One region of the Paenibacillus sp. FSL R10-2788 genome, then DNA from elsewhere that is predicted to be linked to it. Evidence: predicted binding sites of a transcription regulator. Region 1 holds the regulator's gene; each other region holds the start of a gene.
What was found. Region 1 encodes Rex, which represses fermentation and respiration genes when NADH is low (regulators of the CRP and FNR family bind a similar motif). Its sites were predicted from a motif close to TTGTGAAATATTTCACAA; they were not measured.
Positions count from the first base shown of each region.

Region 2: NSQ50_RS03610 (flavocytochrome c) is a predicted target of Rex. The motif match lies at 1,664-1,681, and genes of this name have one in related genera.
Region 3: NSQ50_RS19605 (polymer-forming cytoskeletal protein) is a predicted target of Rex. The motif match lies at 1,267-1,284, and genes of this name have one in related genera.
Region 4: scfA (six-cysteine ranthipeptide SCIFF) is a predicted target of Rex. The motif match lies at 1,942-1,959, and genes of this name have one in related genera.

Region 1 covers NZ_JBBOQA010000001.1:4,584,232-4,587,443, forward strand. The annotation lists gene NSQ50_RS20365 (amidohydrolase) at 1-1,077, opposite strand, end outside; gene NSQ50_RS20370 (redox-sensing transcriptional repressor Rex) at 1,064-1,717, opposite strand; gene dinG (ATP-dependent DNA helicase DinG) at 1,848-3,212, opposite strand, start outside.
Region 2 covers NZ_JBBOQA010000001.1:818,853-822,064, forward strand. The annotation lists gene NSQ50_RS03610 (flavocytochrome c) at 1-1,452, opposite strand, end outside; gene NSQ50_RS03615 (spermine/spermidine synthase domain-containing protein) at 1,937-2,824, shown strand; gene NSQ50_RS03620 (aminoglycoside phosphotransferase family protein) at 2,876-3,212, shown strand, end outside.
Region 3 covers NZ_JBBOQA010000001.1:4,405,495-4,408,706, reverse strand. The annotation lists gene NSQ50_RS19610 (peptide ABC transporter substrate-binding protein) at 1-1,158, shown strand, start outside; gene NSQ50_RS19605 (polymer-forming cytoskeletal protein) at 1,343-1,894, shown strand; gene NSQ50_RS19600 (hypothetical protein) at 2,576-2,821, shown strand; gene NSQ50_RS19595 (histidine phosphatase family protein) at 2,885-3,212, opposite strand, start outside.
Region 4 covers NZ_JBBOQA010000001.1:785,927-789,138, reverse strand. The annotation lists gene scfB (thioether cross-link-forming SCIFF peptide maturase) at 250-1,644, opposite strand; gene scfA (six-cysteine ranthipeptide SCIFF) at 1,767-1,916, opposite strand; gene ltrA (group II intron reverse transcriptase/maturase) at 2,207-3,212, opposite strand, start outside.

The DNA of each region.
Region 1 (3,212 bases):
AGCAAGTCTACCTACATTATTTAAAAAGATGGACTGGGCGCCATATTCTGTAGCCATACGTAGAGCTTCTGGAGCTGGAACAGCCGTTGGATCACCGCTGACACCCTTATGAATGAGAGCTGCAAGCCGCATCTCTTCAAACATATCCAAGTTATTGTTGCTTGCCGCGCCATCCGTGCCAAGAGACACCTTCACACCAGCTTTTAGAAGATCAGTAACCCGAGCCACTCCGCTAGCCAGCTTCAAATTACTGCCCGGATTATGAGAGACACCCACATTATGGCGAGCCAAGATCTCAATCTCTTCATCATTTAAATGAACACCATGTGCAACTATCGAGGGACGTGTGAACATTCCAAGCTTCTCTAAGTGAGCTACAGGACGCAACCCGTAATCCGCCACATTTTGTTCCACTTCACGTTTCGTTTCGGACATATGCGTATGCATCGGTAAATCCAGATCATGCGCTGCCTGCACGAACTTAACCAGGAAGTCCGGAGGGCAAGTATAAGGGGCGTGCGGCGAGATCATAGTAGTAATTCTACCGTCAGCCTTTCCATGCCAGTTACGGGCAAAAGAAATCGCTTCCGCAAGCTTGTGATTCTGTACATCCTCTGGACATAACCCAATCACACCACGCATCAATACGGAACGGATACCTGATAACTCAGCTACCTCAGCTACTCGGTCCATATGATCATACATATCGAGGAAGGTCGTAGTTCCACCCTTCAGCATTTCCAATACAGATAAGGAGGTTCCCCAGTATACATCATCACCGGTGAACTTTTCCTCCATCGGCCACATCTTCTCCTGAAGCCACACTTGTAGCGCTAAATCATCTCCATATCCACGCAGCAAAGACATCGCCGCATGACCATGTGTGTTTACAAGTCCAGGCATGAACAGCAGACGGCTGCCATCAACCACTTGCACTCCAGCTTCCATCTGAGGCTCTTCTTTTCCTATGTAAGTGATTAAATCATCTTCAATAGTCATATATCCACTCAGAACCGGCTCATCCGTTCCCGGAGTCAGAAAATACCCGCCCTTAATTATCGTTTTATTGTTGTTCATGTTCGCTTTCTTCCTTTCCATCCCGCAAGTAATACGCAAGACTTTGCAGATCAGTTGTAAAATCAGCTGCATGCACCCGGATATTCGGTGGTGTCTTCAGAATCACAGGGGCAAAGTTCAAAATTGCTTCAATCCCAGAAGAAATGAGAATATCTGCTACATTTTGAGCTTCTGAATCAGGTACGGTAATAATGGCAATGCGAATACCTTGCTCACGAATCGTGCTGCCTAGTTCATCCATTGGTTGCACAGTAAGGGAGTTGATCTTACGTCCAACCTTAGGAGCGTACGAATCAAATATAGCGGTGATTTTCATAGTATCTTTGAGATATGCATTGTAATTAGACAAGGCATGTCCGAGATTACCTGCTCCAACTAAAGCTACATTAAGCTGTTGATCCAGCTTCAGGATATGACGGATTTTCTCAATAAGATACGTTACATCATAGCCGATACCTTTTCTGCCGAAGTCACCAAAATACGCTAAATCCTTACGAATCTGTGCGGGATTAAGATCAAGCTTTTGTCCAAGTTCCTGAGAGGAAACTGTTAATATTTCGCGATTCTGGAGATCATTCAAAAAACGCAAATACACAGGTAGTCTGCGAACAACGGCTTCTGATATTTTATCCGATTTCATATTTTTCCTCCTAAAAATAGTAATGTTCTTGTGAAAATCCATATTCAAACGTATACCTCTCCTTATTAAGGGCGGTACTGTAACTTACCGCCCTTAAGGATAAGGAGGAGCTAAACTGAAGACGAGCATTTTAAGAAGCGCCGCCATCCTCTAGCCATTCCGCTATGCGGGGGACCATTTGATCAGTCAGCATATGCTCCATTTTGGGACCAGGCAATGAATAAAGGAAATACTTCCCGTAATGAGATTCAATAACCCTTGTATCATAAACAATAACTATTCCGCGATCCTGCGCCGTGCGAACCAGTCTTCCGAATCCCTGCTTAAAGCGAATAACCGCTTGAGGAACAGACAATTTCATGAACGGATTCTTCTTCTGAGCCTGCAATAACTCCGACTTCGCTTCCGCCAACGGGTGATTCGGCGGTTGAAACGGAAGTCTCACGATGGCCAGGCAAGTCAGTGCTTCACCTGGAATATCTACACCTTCCCAGAAGCTGCTCGTCCCCAGCAGAACGGATGCTGCACTGTCCTGAAAGCGGCGGATCAGCTTGCTCCGGCTGCCACCTTCCACGCCTTGACCAAGCACCGTAATCTCTTGTGAGGCCAAAGCCTCTTTAAGCGGATCATATACCTGACGCAGCATTTTATAAGAAGTAAACAGAACCAGCATCCGCCCACGTGTTGTTTTGGCAGCTTCTGCTAACGACTGTACGAGTGTATCGACAAATCGAGCATCGCCCACACTGCCCTTCACACTAGGAAAATCACGCGGTATAACTAGAAGCGCCTGCTCGCGATACTTAAAGGGAGAAGGAAGGAGTGAGGTCATTAGACGTCCCTCTTCCGCAGCTTCGTTAAGTCCGAGATTATCAATCATAAACTGAAAAGATTTATCTACAGACAGCGTCGCCGAGGTAAGCACGATGCTTTTTTTCTTATCGAAGAACAACTCTTTAAGCTGGCTGCTAACATCCACAGGGACGGCATACATCTGCAGTGATTTGCTGCGGTAATTTCCATTTGCCTCCAGCCAATATACTACATTATCGTCATTCAGCCCCATAAAGAATCTTACTTGCTCACGTATGGAAGCCAAATCCTTAAATAAACCGCTAATATCAGTAACAAGACTGTCTGCTGAGGATTGGCTTTCCTGGTCACGCATCTCATTAAGCATTTTATCACCCTTACGGATGATGTCGCTTAACGTCAGATTCATAGTGTTCTCAAGCGCAACTAATTCATCCCAATCCTTCGGCTTACGGGCGGGAAGCAAACGCATAACCAGTTGTCCCGCTTCCCCTGCTGCTGCATCACTGCGTTCCGGCAAAAGGCTGAACAGCTTGTCGCTGAGTGCATCCCAGGTTTCTTTGACAGTAAGCAGATCCGGGTAGATCCGATCGATGACTCCGCTCCATTCTGAAGCCTCTTCACTGCCTGACGACTGTAAGATCTGGCGCAGAGCAGGAAGCTGTCCGTTTCGGCTATCTTT
Region 2 (3,212 bases), 3.8 Mb from region 1:
GTTGCCGCCGATCCGGTTTTGTCCGTGTAAGCCGCCTGTAACTTCACCAGCCGCAAACAGACCAGGAATAGCTTCACCATCTTTATTTAGAACTTCTGTGTTCGTATTGATCTTCACGCCACCCATGGTGTAGTGAATCCCAGGAGCAATTTTAATAGCGTAGAAAGGACCAGTGGACAGGTCATTGTCCATTCCTGTAGTTCTGCCAAATTCGGCATCCTTTTTATTCTTAACGGCGCTGTTCCAAGTATCAAGCGTTGTTGCCAGCTTATCCTCTGGAACACCGATTTCTTTGGCCAAAGCTTCGATGGAATCCGCCTGAATCACGAAACCCATTTTGTCATATTGTTCAATAGCCTTCACACGGGATTTAACACCGGAATCAAAGACCAGCGTAGCTGCTTTTTCAGGCAGTGTATTAATGGAAGCCGTTACTTTATCACGGGTATCCAATTCGTTGGTGAAGCGTGTACCTTCACTGGAAACAAGGATAGCGCCTTCCCCACGAACAGCTTCGCCAATGAGGTAGGATTTTTCTTGCTGCACAGTCGGGTGAACTTGGATTTGATCCATATCGACGGTTGTGCCTCCGAGTTTCTCAATCATCTTGATGCCGTCTCCGGTACTGCCGATTTGGTTAGTAGTAACGTAGCCTTCCAAGTCAGGTCTTACTTCGGAGATCAAATCCATATTGGCACCGAACCCGCCAGTGGTTACAACGACAGCATCTGCCGTAATTGTTTTTTCCTCTGTTTGGTTAAAGAGGACTTTAACGCCATTAACCTTGCCGTCTTTTTCGGTAATTTCTTTGACATCAGCATTCACGAAAAGTGGAATTTCTTTCTCTTGTACGTTTTTCACTAAACCTTTGACAAGGTATTGACCCACAGCAGAGCCATCTTCAGGACGGTGTGTACGTTTTTCGTTCATGCCGCCTGTAATGGTGATATTGTTCAAGCGGATTCCGATGGAATCCAGCCAATCGATCGCACTCGCGGAATTATCAACGAAGAAACGAAGCATTTCTTTGTCGTTAGTGTCATGGCCACCTTTTAATGACTCTTCATAAAATAAATCATTGCTGTCTTCAATGTTTTGTTCTTTTTGGAATTTTGTTTCAGAAGCGTTCATTCCCGAAGAGGATTTGGTTGTGTTCCCGCCGGCAACCGGCATTTTTTCCAAAATAACAGGGTTCATGCCTTTCTCTTTGGCCTCAAGCGCCGCGGACATTCCCGCACCACCCGCACCGACAATGATGATATCATATTTATCTTTTAATTGATCGAATGGTGTGTAGCTTGCTTCAGATGCCCCGGAGACGGCTTCAACTTCTTTTTTCTCGTTGTTATTACTCTTGCTCTCGTTCACCTTGTCGTTTCCATTACCGCAACCTGCGGTAACGAGCATGACAGAGAGGACGAGACTCAGAGCACCAGCTGCTTTCTTTTTCATTGTTAACCCTCCACTTTTATATTTCTCTATTAAGATGTACCAAAAGAACCCGACAAAAAAGAAAGGAAGTATCAGAGGGAGTTGGAAGTGGAGAAGCGCGCGCGTCGCTGTTATTCTCCTAACTTCAAATCTTCTACGGTTACGTCCACAGTTTCCATCGTTATTCTCTTTAGTTCATCTTCTTATTAAGTATACCATCAATCATGACTATTAGTGAAAGTTTTCACAAATTATACAAGTCGTCTATTCTAACATAGGGTAACGAAATATTGAGCAGATTAGCTGAAAAATGGACCATAAACCTTGCAATTAGAAGATTTTGACGTAAGATTTTCTCACTGTAGAAGTGGTAACTGTCACGGATTAGTAAAGCGATTTTTGTTCTTCTGGATTTTTAAATGGTAAAATGGGAGTATTGCCTACTAGGCATACTGGAAAGACTAATAAGAGTCGTGGAAATAATTTCTAATAAACAGGTGAGGATATGGAATCTAATAGAGTAATAAAAGAAAAGGTAAAAGAAGATAACTATAAAGTGTTTGCTTTACTAAGTCATTATTTGAATAATACCCCCGACTTTATTAGCAAAGAAGAAATTGAAGAAATTGTTAACTTTGGAGTGTCTTATGAATACGCTTTTGGTTTAATGTTGGCTTCTGCCTTTGGGATGGATACGGTTGATAATGTTGATGATAAGGAATTGTTCAACCAATATTTTAGCAATATGCTTCATAAGCTTGATGCAAATGAATATTATGACAATCCATATTATAAAAATATCAAGATACCAACTATAAAGATTAATAATAGTGAATTAAAATATGAAAAATATAAACCTTTTGAAGGTTTTGTTTGCAATGATATCATCCGGACAGAAGAGGGAAGACAAATTCCTCAGGTTGGTTTTTTTCAAACTGAATTCATGTTCCCGGCCGTATTAGAGAATGATAGAATCTGGATGACGATCACGCCAAATGAAATAGAAACAATGAAAGAAGCTGTAGATAAAGCGTGTGGGAATGTTCTTACGTTTGGACTTGGGCTTGGCTATTATGCTTATATGGTTTCTGAAAAAGATAATGTTGAAAGCATAACGGTTGTTGAAAAAAATCAAGATGTCATTGATCTATTTAATAAATACGTACTGCCACAATTCAGTAATGCTCACAAGATCAGGCTTATCCAAGCAGATGCTTTCGAATATGCAGAACAACATATGTCTAAGGAAAAATATGATTTTGTATTTACGGATTTATGGCATGATGTTTCTGATGGAATGGACATGTATTTAAAAATGAAAAAGTTTGAAAAGAAAAGCCCGGATACTGTATTTATGTACTGGATAGAACAATCTATTTTATGTTATTTGTAGTTTTGGGTTGCGTAAATCTGTTGTAGCTGACTCCGAAAGGAAGAACCATTTTTGAAAACTCCTATATCTCTCATAAATTGGCTAGAGCACAACGAAATCATAAACGACTTATTAAATCAGGAAGACAGCTTAACTGCGCATACAATGGATCAAGGATTTGAAGCTGAGGTCATAAGGATTAATTCTGATCAAGAGAGCTATGTACTGAAAACATGGAATAAGGAATCCAGACCGGATGTCCAGTTTCAATATCGTTTATTGGATGTTCTATCCGAACGAGGAGTAGCCGTCTCTAAACCAGTGGGCTGGGGAATCAATTTGGATGGAGATAAGGTGTTGTTAACAAGTTTTGACGGAACCCCTATTCATAAAATGAATACCAGGAAAA
Region 3 (3,212 bases), 180 kb from region 1:
GGGAAGCTAAAGGAGTCTTCGAAAGTGGGTGTGAAAGCGTTAAATAACGATACACTCCAAGTGACTTTGAATGAAAAAACTTCACATTTCCCGCAGCTTCTCACGGAAAGTATTTACATGCCAATTAATGCGCAAGTCGCGAAAGCAGATAAGAATTGGGCGTACAATATTAAAACTATGGTTACTAATGGCCCTTTTAAACTGCAACAGTGGGATGAAAATTCGATTCATCTAATTAAAAATCCAAACTATTATGCGGCGCAAGAAATTCGTTTCTCAGAGGTGCATCTACTTCGGCCTAAAGCTGGAACACCTTCGCCAACTATGGCCTACTTAAACAATGAAGTTGACTGGGTAGGGGCAAAAGATGAGCTGATAGATAAGGCTTCTTTAAATTCTGTATTCCCTCAGGAGTTATATGCATTGCCGTATGCTTCTACATATTATTATCAGTTCAATCTAAGCAAAGCACCTTTCAAAAATCTGAAGATACGTAAAGCATTAGCCATGGCAGCTAACCGAGAATCTATCGGCTATGGTACACCTGCTTACGGTTTTATTCCTCGGAGTATTCGTGGTTCCAAGTTGAATTTTAGATCAGAGATTATTGATACACGGTATTTCAAAGAGGATGTAATACAGGCTAAGAAATTACTTCAGGAAGGTTTGAAGGAAGAGGGCTTAACTCAGCTTACTAGTTTTTCGATTATTATAAATGAAGGGCATGAAGAAATTGCAGAAGCCGTTATTAACAGCTGGAACAAAAATCTGGGCATTACAGTAGGTTTTGAGGTTCAACCCTGGGAAGATCTGCTTGATAATCGTCTTAAGCTGAATTATACAATGGCAAAAGCGGCATGGGCAGCCGACTATAACGATCCATCGACTTTTTTAGATTATTTCACATCTTGGAGCAGCGATAATGATTCGGGCTGGAGCAGTGCACTTTATGATAGTTATATTAAACAAGCTAGGCTTACATTAGACACTAGCGAACGAAACAAGCTTTATGCAAAAGCTGAAAAAATGCTCATTGACCAAATGGTCATCCTTCCGCTGTATTATTTTTATGCTGATGTTTTGCATAAACCTAACATTAAAAAAGTAAGTGTAGAGTATGATGGTTCCATATCTTTTTCAAGAGGGTATTTAATCTGAAAAATTATAGTAATAAAGACTATGAGGATACTTCCGCAGTTATTGGGAGTGTCCTTTTTGTATGGAATTAATCACCTTTGTGAAACCGCTTCAGATAACGACACAATATTGTGAAAATTTTCACCTATTTATTAAAAATTTTAATATATAATTAATTTATAATCAAAAACAAGGGGGATTTAAAATGAAGTTATTTAAAATGATGTTAGTAGCAGGCGTCTCGGTTGCAGTCTTGTCTGGTTGTGGTGCGAATAATAATAATGCGACTAATTTGGCGGCTACTACGGCTCCAGCTACAGAGCAAACGGATGCAGTTACTACAGCTTCAATCGTAAATCAAGCAGATGCGTTTACCAAGGCTGTAAGTAAAGATGGAAACTGGATTATTGCCATTCTAAATGATGTGACCATTGCCCAAGATGTTGTTGTTGAAGGCGAATTCCATGATAAAGGGGCCGCAGACGGCGACATCTACCGTAAGATTGCTCTTTATGCCCAAGACGCTGATCACAAAGTTACTGCCAATTACACACTCACTGTACCTAAGTTAACTGTACAAAGTGAAAATTTACGAGTTCAAGGCGGAACCATTAAAGGTGATGTTTATGTAGATGCGAACGGATTTAATCTGCATGAAACTTCGACTATTGATGGAAATCTTTACTTCGCAAACGAAGATGTGAAAGCAACTGCAGGGATTGAAGGTAAAGTGACTGGGGCAACTGAAGTTAAATAAGTTAGTGATGATTTCGATTAGGTAGAAGTAGAAGGACTAACTATATAGATAGAATTATCCGGATAGGTTCAGGAAAAAGGAATCAGTATGAATGGGCTGACTCATAATGGACTACACCCCATCTAGTTACCATATGAGAGCCAACGGCTTCGAAGTAACAAGTAATGGAGTATTGAAGCAGTGAATTATTGGAGTATGAAGTAATGGAGTATGAAGTAATGGAGTATGAAACATTGAAGTGTACAGTAGATGGTTTTAACTGTATTTTGTACAACTAAAATGCTCAAAACGCCCGGCCAATGCAAATAGCTGTATTTTGTACATCTATTTTCCTGATTTAATACTCTATAGGCTATTTCTCTAGTTTTTAATTGTATAGAATACACTTAAAGTTAGAATTAGCCCTTGTGGATATCGAATAAGTGTATAGATTGCAGTTATCTTACAGATATATCAAGATAGTGCGCTACAACGGAGTGGTTATCCGAAAGCTACGAATGATTAAGCTTAGCTCATAACCTATCAAGCAAATCACAACAGACCCAAAACACCAGTCAGCGAACCTCCAATAACGGAGAATTGCTGCCTGGTTGTTTTTTTGTGGATGATGAATATATGAACTATTGTTGATTTTCTTCCTATTGACTTATAATATTACTACCACTACTAGGAGGAACACATATGTCTAAGGAGTATTCGCGCACATATATTGAGAGCGTAAAGCTTGAAATGTTAAATAGGTTGGGATTAAAGCAGGTGTTCTTCAAGGAGCAAATAGGGGACAGCCTAATTTTTGAAGCTGTGGGCTTTGATAAAGGGGCAAAACACCGCTTTTGCGTTAGACCAAAGACGAAAACGATTGATGAATTCATTTCAGGCAAATGGATGAAGGTCCGCAGTTTTATAATCAAAAGTGTGGATATTTAATGTTGAACGCTAAAAAGGTAGCCCCGTTAATCGGAGTTACCTTTTTATTTTTTTAATACATAGTCATTGATAATGTGAAGTATCTCCATACAGATCGATGGTTGTATTGTTATCAGTTAGGGTTACTTTACATAATGCAGTAGAGAGAATATCCGGTAACTCCCCTATTTCCTGCAATGATTTATTAAGAAAATAAGCCATAATGACCTTTAAAGTCATCCGATGGGTGACGATGAGCACCTCTAGCCCTACGTTATCGTTTATGATGCGCTCCATTGTCGGCACTACTCTTTCTTCAAGCTGCTTATAAGTCTCACCTGAGGTTAGAGGAATATATAGATCGGGTCTGGTGAAAAAATGGGAATATTGTAAAGGGGATTCTAGTTGTATC
Region 4 (3,212 bases), 3.8 Mb from region 1:
TTTCAGGTGTCATTCATCGTGCTATGTAGACATCAAATAATACATAGCTAGAACAACGATATACCAACCTATCGCGTGGAATTCATTCTATAGATTCAAATTAAAAGACAATCAGTGATCTGCCCTTTGCAGAAACTGATAGTCTCTCTTGTCTTACAGTCCTTCTTCTCCGTACAAAAAAACCGAGAAATAACACCTTATTTTGAAGTGTCTATTTCTCGGTTATAGTTTATTCGTCCGTTACGTTAACTAGCTAGATTGCCCTTCCATCGCTCTAATAGATTCATCAACCTTCACCATCATGGAACATTCGACTCTTTTGCGGAAGACGTCACAGCTGAAGTCATAGGTTCCGACCAGGGAACCTGTCGCGTGCAGCGCATTGGCAGGACAACCGCCGCTGCAGTAGAGTTTAGCCCAGCAGTCCTTGCATTCCGGCTTCGAGTAGCAGTTGCTCTCTTGGAATTGACATTGCAGCTCTGGCTTTGTGATGCCATCCCAGAGGTTTCCCATGCTGTACTCTTCATCCCCTACGAACTGGTGGCAAGGAAAAAGCTCTCCCCAAGGGGTGACGGCAAGATATTCGGTTCCTGACCCACAGCCAGTGATTCTCTTCTGGATGCAAGGTCCTTCCGAGAGGTCTAGCATGTAGTGATAAAAGGTAAAACCCTTGCCTTGTTCACCGCGACCGATCATTTCCTTCGCGAGAATTTCGTACTGGTTGTATATCTCCGGCAGGTCCTCCTCGGTAAGTGCATAGGGCTCCTTTGGATCACAGATGACCGGTTCCATCGAAATTTTGTCAAAACCAAGGTCTGCGATATGAAATATATCGTTGGTGAAATCGACATTATTACGAGTGTAAGTTCCTCGTACATAGTACTCTTGGTCTCCGCGCTTACGAACGAATTCCTGGAACTTCGGAAGAATATGATCATAGCTGCCTTTTCCGTTAACCGTTTGGCGAAGCCGGTCATGAACCTCTTTTCTTCCATCCAGGCTTAATACGACATTGTACATTTCCTGATTTAAAAACTCGGTGACCTCATCGTTCAGCAGCATCCCGTTCGTCGTGAAGGTGAAGCGGAACTTCTTTTTGTATTCTTGTTCTTTGCTTCTTGCATAAACTACGATCTGTTTAACTACTTTCCAGGCCAAAAGCGGCTCACCACCGAAAAAGTCGATGTCCAGGTTGCGATGATGACCCGAATTTTCAAGCAGGTAATCGATAGCTTTTTGTCCAACCTCATAGCTCATGATCGCTCGATCTCCGTTGTATTTCCCTTGGCTGGCGAAGCAATAGTCGCAGGATAGATTACAGGTATGCGCAACATTAAGACAGAGCGCCTTAACATAAGTTTTTCGTTTTTTTAAATCAAGCGAGAGGTTCTCATACTCATCTTTTGTAAAGAGCTGTCCATCATTTATAAGCTCCTCGATATCCACGATGGTTTCTCGAATGTCACTCTCAGAAATGCTGGAATCATGCTTATATTTCTCTAACATCATTGTCACGATTTGGTCGACAGAAGTTTTCTCATAAAGCGCTATAATTTCATATGCTAGGTCATCAACAACATGTACTGAGCCACTGTAAGTGTCGAGCACGATATTGTATCCATTTAGTTTATATTGATGAATCATACTTGCTAATCAAGCTCCTTTTGCACACTAGTAGAAACGGCTTTGCCATCCTTTAGAGGAAGCGTCCATTTCTTAAAAATAGCCGCCCATCAGCAGAGCAATGGGCGGTAAAATTCCGAATCCTATCTGTTCATTGCATTTTCACACTTCTGGTTTGCAACGCCGCAGGAAGTTTTACAAGCGGACTGGCAAGATGTCTGGCATGCGCCGCACCCGCCGTGTTTTGCGGTATCCATCAGTTTGCGGGTGCTTAGGGTTACGATTCTTTTCACGATAAATAACTCCTTCTGTAATTTCTTGTGATCACTTTCACTTAATTTCCATGGAACATCGTAGCAACCTCACGTAAGTACGTCTATGATTCCCGTCACCTAGCAGAGTAGAGAGGGCTTAAACATAAGCATCAACGTTAATTTTCGTGCAGTCGTTCATGCTTGTGATCCTAGGATGCGGTAGCGGGAACCAGAGTCAGTGCAATACTAAAAAAGTGAAATCGAGTAGGAGGGGGCGGCTAGCCCCCGACCTCTCACACCACCGTACGTACCGTTCGATATACGGCGGTTCATGAAATATTCCGTAAGGAGTTGTATCTGTCCAATACACTCTTTAATCCATTGGCTTCCCAATATTGGTTATTCAATGCATGTTGTAGAATTGGACTCCCTGCAATTCGCCAATACCCTTTTCGGGTATTTCCCCACTCATAGGCTTTATCCTTAGGTACCCCTAAGGATATAAGTCTTTTGACTTTGGTTCTAGGGGTCTTCCACTGCTTCCAGAGGCACATTCGTAGCCTTCTTCGTATCCATTTATCCATATCTCGAAAGGTACTTGGGGTATCCGCCAGCGAGAAATAACCGCACCATCCCATGAGGTAGTGGTTTAGTTCCTTGATTCGCTCTTCCATCTTCATCGATCTCTTTCGAGAGGATATCTCCTGTATTCGAACCTTGACTCTCTGTAAGGACTGCTTCGCAATTCTCACCTTTGGTTCTTTGTCCACACTAAAACTAAATCCTAGAAACTTTCGTTTCCAGGGACGGTCTACCGCGCTCTTTACTTGGTTCACCTTCAGCTTTAGCCTCGTCTCGATGAATCGGGTGACCGTTGTCTTGACTCTCTCTCCTGCTCTTAGCGTTTTCACGTAAATATTGCAATCATCCGCATAACGAACGAAGCGGTGCCCACGTTTCTCGAGTTCTTTGTCGAGCTCATCTAGGACAATGTTAGATAATAACGGACTCAGTGGACCGCCTTGCGGGGCACCTTCCGTTGTCGGGGTTACTAACCCGTTCTCCATCACACCTGACTGAAGATATTTGCGGATAAGCAGGAGAACTTTCTTGTCCTCCACTTTCTCCGAAATCTTCATCATCAGTCGGTCATGGTTGACGCGATCAAAGAATTTCTCCAAGTCTAGGTCGACTACGAATCGATAGCCTTCTTTCATAAAGGTTCGAGCTTTCCTCACCGCATCATGCCCTCGTCTTTTCGGACGGAATCCATAGCTATGGTCGGAAAACTCTGGATCAAACAATGGAGTTAACACCTGCGCGATTGCTTGTTGA